Regions from separate parts of the Paenibacillus sp. OK060 genome, predicted to be linked through region 1. Evidence: a T-box and tRNA genes for the amino acid it is inferred to sense, from the RefSeq annotation. Region 1 holds a T-box; the other holds one or more tRNA genes.
What was found. The T-box of region 1 lies ahead of leuS (leucine--tRNA ligase). A T-box ahead of a tRNA ligase gene usually reads a tRNA of that ligase, here a tRNA-Leu.
Positions count from the first base shown of each region.

Region 2: it has a tRNA-Leu gene. The T-box ahead of leuS (leucine--tRNA ligase) is inferred to sense a tRNA for this amino acid. The anticodon was not compared.

Region 1 covers NZ_FNFR01000005.1:172,976-177,710, forward strand. Annotated here, with positions in the region: gene leuS (leucine--tRNA ligase) at 1-1,844, opposite strand, end outside; T-box leader at 1,916-2,182, opposite strand; gene BLS14_RS19415 (phosphotransferase family protein) at 2,281-3,237, opposite strand; gene BLS14_RS19420 (class I SAM-dependent DNA methyltransferase) at 3,416-4,186, opposite strand; gene BLS14_RS19425 (CvfB family protein) at 4,326-4,735, opposite strand, start outside.
Region 2 covers NZ_FNFR01000004.1:580,554-585,288, forward strand. Annotated here, with positions in the region: gene BLS14_RS17785 (nitrogen regulation protein NR(II)) at 1-647, opposite strand, end outside; gene BLS14_RS17790 (hypothetical protein) at 675-878, opposite strand; gene BLS14_RS17795 (urease accessory protein UreF) at 1,156-1,857, opposite strand; tRNA gene BLS14_RS17800 (tRNA-Leu) at 2,278-2,360, shown strand; partial or broken gene BLS14_RS33585 (hypothetical protein) at 2,467-2,532, shown strand; gene BLS14_RS17810 (glutathione peroxidase) at 2,511-2,987, opposite strand; cyclic di-AMP (ydaO/yuaA leader) riboswitch at 3,355-3,530, shown strand; gene BLS14_RS17815 (HAD family hydrolase) at 3,651-4,046, shown strand; gene BLS14_RS17820 (HAD family hydrolase) at 4,212-4,735, shown strand, end outside.

The DNA of each region.
Region 1 (4,735 bases):
CCCATGAACATTTCATACAGACGCAATGTATCTGCACCAAATTCATTGACGATCTCATCCGGGTTAATAACATTACCACGGGATTTACTCATCTTCTCATTGTTGGTTCCCAGGATCATCCCTTGGTTGACCAGTTTGTGGAACGGCTCTTTGGTATGCACCACACCCAGATCATACAGCACTTTATGCCAGAAACGAGCGTACAGCAAGTGAAGCACCGCGTGCTCTGCTCCCCCGATATACAGATCAACTGGCAGCCATTGCTGCTGTTTCTCCTGAGAGATCAGTTCCTTGTCATTGTGTGGATCAATAAAGCGCAGGTAATACCAGCAGCTACCTGCCCATTGTGGCATTGTGTTCGTCTCGCGACGTGCTTTCATTCCCGTTTCCGGATCTACGGTGTTAACCCATTCCGTAACATTCGCCAGTGGTGACTCTCCAGTGCCCGAGGGTTTGATCTGGTCAATATCCGGCAGCAGCAAAGGCAGTTGATCTTCCGGCACCGTCTTCATCGTTCCGTCTTCCAGATGCAGAATCGGGATTGGTTCACCCCAGTAACGCTGACGGCTGAACAGCCAATCGCGCAGACGATAGGTTACCTTGCCTTGTCCCTTACCGTTCTCTTCCAACCAGGCAATCATCTTCGCAATCGCTTCTTCGTTGTTCAATCCGTTCAGGAAATCGGAGTTCACATGCGGTCCGTCTCCGGAATACGCTTCTTGTCTCACGTCGCCACCCTGTACAACCTCGATGATGTCCAGACCAAACTGTTTTGCAAACTCCCAGTCACGAGCGTCATGTCCCGGAACAGCCATGATCGCCCCTGTGCCGTATCCAGCCAGAACATAATCGGCGATCCAGATTGGCACCTTCGCTCCGTTTACCGGATTGATTGCATAAGTTCCTGTGAACACACCCGTTTTGTCTTTAGCCAAATCAGTACGTTCCAGATCACTCTTGCGAGCAGCCTGTTCCTGATATGCCTTGATTGCTTCACGCTGTTCAGCTGTTGTAATGACTTCCACTAGCTCATGCTCAGGTGCCAATACAGCATAACTTGCACCAAACAAAGTATCTGCACGTGTCGTAAACACTTTAATAACTTCTTCATGACCCTCAATGGCAAAAGTAACTTCCGCCCCGGTCGATTTGCCGATCCAGTTGCGCTGCATATCCTTAATACTTTCCGACCAGTCCAGCTCTTCCAGGTCTTCCAGCAAACGCTCTGCATATTCTGTAATTCTCAATACCCACTGGCGCATCGGTTTACGAACGACCGGATGTCCACCGCGCTCACTCTTACCGTCGATAACTTCTTCGTTCGCTAGTACCGTTCCCAAAGCTTCGCACCAGTTCACAGGCACTTCATCTACATAAGCCAGGCCTTTATTGTACAACTGGATGAAGATCCATTGCGTCCATTTGTAATAGTCAGGGTCTGTTGTGCTGATCTCCCGATCCCAGTCATATGAGAAACCCAGTGATTTGATCTGGCGACGGAAATTGTCAATATTGCGGAATGTAATATCCCGTGGATGCTCACCAGTATCCAATGCATGCTGCTCAGCAGGCAGGCCGAAAGCGTCCCAACCCATTGGATGCAATACATTGAAACCGCGCATACGTTTGAAACGGGATACGATATCCGTTGCCGTATATCCTTCCGGGTGACCTACGTGCAGGCCTGAGCCGGATGGATACGGAAACATATCTAAGGCATAAAACTTCGGTTTAGCGGGGTCTTCACCCGTTTTAAACGTTTTATTGTCATCCCAGTATTGCTGCCAACTTTTCTCCATGTCTTGTGGCTTATAGCCGTGTTTCGGCTGTTGATTCTCACTCATCTATTGTTCCTCCTCTGGTTATTCGCTTTTATTGCAACAAAAAAACCTCAGCATCCCGTAGCGTTTGCAGCGCTAGGGACGAGAGGTTGAATTCCCGTGGTACCACCCTAGTTAGCGGACGATCGTGCTTCGTCATCCACTCCCTTTGGACCTGTAACGGCGGTTAACCGATGCGGATTTCCATTCCTGAACCCGAGTGTTAATCAGTCGGTTGCAAGATGGTGTAATCACCGCATTTCTCCAAGGCGAGTTCGTGAAATACTGTCAACCGACTTGCACCAAGCGCCGGCTCTCTGTCATGTACAGGATTCACTACTGATCCTTATCATCGAAATATGTATACGATATGATCGGAAACATTATATAAAAAAGCAGCATTAAAGTCAATATTACACTGTCTGTTGAGTATAAGCAATGCTACGCATCAGTATACACCTTAAGACGACTGGAATCGCTTGATTCCTTCTTCTAGATTATCAATCGACCACTGAATGTGTTCCTTGTTATCGTATTGACGATATGGACACTCGATTCTCAGCGCCAGATCAAAATACAGATCATATAAACTTCTTCTTTTTCGTTCACTGTCTGTTGTAACTGCTCTACCATATCCTTTGAGGAATCCCGGTGTATTATTAAAATGACTGAAATAGTGCTCCATTAAAGGATCTGCCCAAAGGGAACGTTCGAAATCGATAATGGCGGTGATTTTCCCCGCCTCTACAAATACATTCCCATCCCACAAATCCCAATGTACAAGCACAGGCTCTTTGACATCATCCAGCACATCCGATTTCTCTTGAATCAAACGCTCCAGTTCCTCATAACGAATCGAAAATTCCACACCCGCTGCTTTGCTATCTGCAAGCATATCATCCATTAGGCTCATGAAAGCTTCTTTCCACGTTGTATAATGCGATTTCTTTGAAGAAAAGTAACCAAACTTCTCTCCTTTAATTTCATTGATCCGACGATTGTATGCACCCAGCTGCTGCTCTATGGATTCCTGCTCTTCTGCACTGTACTGATCTTTGACTTTGTTATACGGCGTTCCTGGCATGTACTCCATAATAAAATATTCTGCCGGAACCAGGGTGAGCGATGGATCATAGGCCAATACCCGAGGAACGGGTACATCCTGAAGTTCTGCCGCGAGTCGTAGTGCTTCAACCTCAGCAACCATGACATGCTGTTCGCAGCGCATCAGCTTAATGCCATTAGAAGGAGCTATTTTGAGTACAACCTTCTGTCCGTCTTTCTTGGTAATAAAGTAAGCGTGGTTTGCCCACCCGTCAATCATCTCTTTGTATTCTTGGACACCTGTGTTAAAGTGCTGCTGCACAATTCTGTCTAATTGTTCGGAAGTAAGCCTTGTTTTGTATGTACTTTCCATTCTGCATCCCACCCAGAATTTAATTTTTCAGGATTCTACTAATTAGAAAACGTTTTCCATCCAACTATTATGGCTTCCTTTAACCCCACTGGCAATAACTTTTATTACATATAAAAAAACATTCTTATAAACAAAGAACTGCCCTTATACATCATAAGGACAGTTCTTTATCTTAATCCTATTTCACGGCTACATAGAATAGACGCTGTGCGCCTTCTCCCGCCTCTTTCCACTCAAAATCAGCATATACACGTACATCTCTGAAGCCAGCCTTCGTGAGCTCCAGCTTCATCCAGTCCGGATCATACGCACGCTGAACATGAACCTCTTCAAACCGTTGGTACATATCCTTGCCGCTCTCAGCCACACGCGAAAAGATACTTAGATGATGCTCAATCTCACACCGTTCATGATCCATATCACAGGTCCAAATATACGATACGGAGCGTTCGTCCAACACAAATGGTTGCTCCTCTTCGTATCGAATAAGGGTATTCGGATGATGTACATCGAACAGGAATGTGCCCTCCGGCTTTAGCATCTCGTAAGTACGCTGAAAGGTACGAACGATATCCTCTTTTTCAAGCAGATAATTCACGCAATCACAGAACGATATCACCGAGTCCACAGGCTCCGGCACTCTCCAGTCCCGCATATCCTGCTGCACCCAGCGGACACTGCCTTCCCGATATAAGCGGTGGCCTTGAGGCGTGGCCTCCATTTTACTGCGTGCAACAGACAGCATGTCCGCTGACAGGTCAATACCTGTAACTTCAAAGCCGGAGTTCACCAGTGGGATCGTAATTGAGCCGGTTCCACAGCCCAGTTCAGCCACACTTTTCGGCATGCCATGCCGTTCCCAAGCCGTTCTCGCAAACCTTATCCAGTCCGGATAAGGCATATCCTCCATTAATTCATCGTACACATAGGCAAATTTCCGGTAAGACATGTCAGGCACCGCACTTTCAATTTCATTTTCGAATCTCTTTTGAACAAAAGAAAAAGCAGGGGCGTCCGGAGTTCACCCAGCCTTGCCCTGCCTTTACTTGTGGATTCAAGCGTATGCTTGATCCATTCTACCCGTTTGTCTACTTGTCCTCGTTCTGATCCTGAAGTACAGACTCTGTCAGATAAGTCCAGTTTTCCTTTTGAGTTACCAGACCATCCTTCATCAGTTTGCCCAAGGCCCGCTTGAAAGCGGATTTACTGATACCAAAACGCTGCTTGATGATGTCCGGCGGGGTTGCATCCGAATACGGCATGCCGCCCGTAGGGCGCTCTTTCATGAAAGCAAGCAGTTTGTCTGCATCTTCGTTGCGACCAACCTCTTTGAGAGGAGACATTGCCAGATTGACACGTCCATCTTCACGGACCATAGTTACCCGGCAGTTTACCTTTTCACCCAGACGCAGCATCCGGTTACGCTCCGAGGAATGGATCATGCCAATGGCTCCAAATCCCAGCACTCCACCTTCAACAAGTACAAACGTACCCATCT
Region 2 (4,735 bases), on a different contig from region 1:
CGTTTGTCCAGAATGTTGGAGTACTTCGGATATAGTCTTCGGATGCAATCCGGGCAGATATCATGAGTGAATTCGGCATGGGTGTGCTTCTCCAAATAACTTTCAACAGAGTTCCAGCTGTCCTGTTCATCCTTAATCTGTTTGCAGACAGCGCAGATGGGAAGCAGTCCACGCAAAGTGCGCACTTCAGACAGAGCCTTCTTCAATTGGCGTTCTGTCTGTTTCTGTTCGGTAACATCCGTGTGTGCAATCAGTGCAAGATCAGACAGCAGGGATGGGTCGGCCTGAATCAATGGGGTGAGTTCCATACGGAACCATCGCTGTTCGCTGTGAGCAGTTTGAACGGAGATATCGTATGTATAACTGTCTTTAAAAGGTGCAGTGATACTTTTCAACTCCTGAACAATCTTCGCATTTTTTGCTTTCTCCTCGCGTAATGTCCACCCCTCTACAAGATGAAGGTAATGAGGCGGTTCAGGTGCTGTTCTGGAGGGGCTTGTTACGCTCTGTTTGGGAAGCAGTTGCCCAAGTCCATGTTGCCAAGCGGTGTTGCAGCTTCGAATGATCCAGTTGTGATCGACGATGATAAGTTGGTGTTGAATGGACTGGAACGATAATCTCTCCAGATCGGATATTAAGTATCTCATGAAATGAGCTCCTCCTTGGCAGAAATCTTATCTTAAATCATCTGGAATTTCCAAGATGTCTGCGACCTGGTTCCTGAACCGGGTTGCTTTGCGGGTACCGTGAATGAGATTGGACAGACGATATGGCGGAATGCCATACTGTTCACAAAATGTCTTTTGGTCGACCTGGAGTTCGGTTAGTCGTCGTTTAATGGCCCATCCGAAAGGAGTCACAGGTTTCTTTTTGTTCAAAAGGGTTCACCCCTCGTTGGAATGTAGTGTTCAGCTGGTTATTCTTGGTGTAAAATATATAGATATGCGAGCTGTATGTTTTATTATATACGCATTTGCGTCATCTAACAATTAAAAAAGACGGAAATAAGTGTATTTTAATGTGTTAAATGGCGTAAATGCGTTAAATAGACAAAATAAATGACATAAAAAACACGCCAGCAATGAGGTTGCGGCGTGTTTTTTTATATTTTACTGTGTGAGGAGGTGGGTTGTGTGAAGAAAAAGGGGATGGGAATTAGGCTCTGTATGCGTGAAGCCCTGCTCCAAGCATGTGAAAGCTTGGAAACAACGTTTTCATGGACAATGAGGTCGGTTGTACCGGTCCATCCGCAGCGGAGGCGCTGACGGTATCCCATTCATGCTCCAGGTCTGCGGCCAGGCGAACCAGCAGGTCCTGGGTTGTATCGGTGTTAAGGGGAATCACTTTGGAGGCTTCGGTTATGCAGGCACTCATGGCTGAATGCAGATAACCAAGGACCGCCTCCTCGACAGGGATTTCGAGGTGGTGGTTAATCCAGGCGTGAACAGTGGGGAGACAGCCAACAGATTCATACTTAGCCAGCGTTTGTTCGAGATGGCTAAAATCAATCCAGGGGTGTAGTGCGCGAGCTAGCTTAATTAGTCGTTTGCCCATAATGGAGGCATGTTCTCTAAGATTGACTGGGGTGCGCTGGACATGAACGAGTTTGTCGATGAGGGCTGTACGCCATGCGTCCTTGTGATCTGCGGCGGTGTATATGCCTTTAATCGCCATACCTTCCAGACGCACGATGCTGGGATGCAATTGACAGCGCATGAATGATTCGAGATCTTCAACACTACGAATGGTACCTTCAGCGATATGGGCATCCATACCGAAGGAATGGGTGAACCCTCCGACCTGGATAGAGGAATCAAGCAGTTTGACATAATCGAGCAGCTTATTCCCACGGTTCACAATCTTTCGCCTCCTACGTTCGTTAAATGTTATGTTAAATAACATTTATACTCCTTTTTGGTTCGCTTTATGTTTGTAAATCCGAATTATATGATATATATATTCACATAAATATCCGCTTTTTGTCAATAGTTTCTTTGTTTTTTGAATATTAAATCTATTTAGTGTTATTTTATATAACTTTATGAGTTACTTTATACTAAGGGATATGAAGGATGGTAATACAAATAAAGTAGAGTGATCGGCCTAATCGGGTATACAAACGGGATTAAATTTAATCATATGCACTTCGTAGGAGAAAATGACGAGATTATACGATTTATGGAAGGAAAAGCGCAGTTAAAATGATATTAAGAAAAATGCTTTACTTTTAAACATGAACCGGGTATAATCAATTTTGTTGCCGATTATTTACGACATGCGGTCGTGGTGGAATGGCAGACACGCTATCTTGAGGGGGTAGTGGGTGTATACCCGTGGAGGTTCGAGTCCTCTCGACCGCATCATAAGAACGATAAAAAAGAAGCTTCCCGTATGGGAAGCTTCTTTTTTTTGTTTTATTTACAGTACAGATGGGCCAGACAAAAAAAGGTCACCCGTTTCCCCTGAATGCATGCTCATTCTGTCTGCTGGGGTCGGATGGCCTTTACTTGTTATTTAAGCAATTCTTTGATGTCCGCTTCAATTTTATCAGGTGTTGTTTTGGGAGCATACCGTTTCAGAACACGTCCGTTCTGATCCACAAGGAATTTGGTGAAGTTCCATTTGATGGCTTTGGAGCCGAGTACGCCTGGCGCTTCTTTGGTAAGGTGCTGGAAAAGAGGGTGAGCGCTTGAACCATTCACATCGATCTTCTCAAACATCGGGAAGCTAACACCATAGTTCATCTGGCAGAACTCGGCAATATCATCAGAAGAGCCTTTTTCCTGTGCAAACTGGTTGCTTGGAAAACCAAGAACTTCGAATGGGGAGTCTTTAAACTTATCCTGAAGCTCTTGCAGACCTTTGAATTGAGGTGTGAGGCCGCATTGGCTTGCTGTATTCACGATAAGCAGTACTTTGTCACGATAGTTGGACATTTCAACTTCCTGACCGCGAAGGGTGTTTACTTTGTAGTCGTAGACTGACATGAAAATCGCCTCCATTTCATATTCTTCTTTCTTCTATTATATTGATTACAATTAAATAATGCAAAATTAATATTGCTTTTTTAACTCAATTTGAAGCTGTCGTGTATGATCTGTGACTGATTTGCTACCTGAATTTCGCTAAAGAGAGAATTAGAGAGCTTTGATGAGATGGGTAGAGAATGGATACGTTGTAAGCGCTATTATTGATGTGAAATGGCAAAAATCCGTCGATTCGGTGATCTGCGCAGACTTTACACCAATATGGCACGGGTGTATGATTCATATCGTAATTCCAATTTAAATTAAATTTTACATGAAAAACGAAACAAACGATAATATCGCTCTGATTAATGATTATAAAAGAACGATGTTTTAATCGCTGAGTTTCCATTCATTCATGGGTGGGAAACGGGGGAACCAACAGGATGAACTGTCCAGGACAGTAGGCATCCATGGGGTGAATTTTCCGGTGACAGCCGGAAATAGGGCGACTCTCGCGCCCGAATCCGTCAGCTAACCTCGTAAGCGTTAAAGGGAGAGGCAACAAGCCGTACGCTGGTTCATAGTGTCTTTTTGCTATGGATTATTGAAGAAGCGTCCGGGAGGCCTTGGTCCCCCACGCTTCTTTTTTGTTGTCTTTTCACGCCAAGGGAGGAACGAATGATGGATAAAGAGATGATCTTAGTGACTGCTCCAAATGAAGCAGGACGTAAATTTATCAAATTGCTGATGTACAAAAAAATGCCGTTTGCCGTTCTGACCAACAGTGCAGGGGAAGAGCGCAGGCTCCGGAGGATTGGTGTGGAGCATGTCATTCGCATGAACACAGCTGCTGCTCAGAAATGGTTTTTGCCGCAAGGTAGTGTCGGCAATGTTTTTATTTTTGAAAATAGCCTAAACCTGACCTGTCGATATTTACAGATCTGCCGCTCCTGGACATCCAAGTCCCTGTGTGTCATTACGGAACAAAGCCACCCCAAAGGGATCTATCGGGGAATGGGAGCAGACCGTATTGTATATTCCTTGAATGGGGAAGTTGGGTTTCTACTGAATGGCTAGTGGCTAGTACTATTCCTGTGATTGATCCAGTGTCAGCTGCCTGTTATAATTGAAATCATAAATAAACGGAAACTTGAGGAGACTCATGCATGTTGGTGGGTCTTCTTTTTTATGGTTTGGGAAATAGGGATATGGATTTCCTGTGGCTAACGAGGAGGAATAGGCGTGCCGGATGTACGTGGAATACAATGGTTGTTCTTTGATGTGGGGGATACGCTCGTGGACGAATGGGAGCCGGTAGATGATATTATCGGTCAGTTCGTTCGTGAAGCTTGTGCGCTTGGTTATCAGGTGGAGATGCAGACGGTGCGAGAACTATTTGCCGCCTCCTACCGAAATTACGAGCAATGGCCGATGAAATTGGCTATTCGTACCCTTATCAGCGACGAGGGGCACCGGGAACAGATACAGGAGAAGCTGAAGTTCCGCAAAGAGCTTGAGCGCCCCTTCGCGTCAGCCGACGCTGTTCTCCAGACGTTGTCGCAAAACTATAAGATTGGTATCATTGCCAATCAGAGTCCGGGGACGGAAAATCGGCTGGATAGCTACGGCTTGCGCAAGTATGTGGATGTGCTGGCCTGTTCGGCTGAAGAAGGAGTGTCCAAGCCTGATCCTGAATTGTATGCTGTAGCGTTGAAACAGGCGGGATGCAAACCTGAGGAAGCGGTCATGATCGGCGACAGGATTGA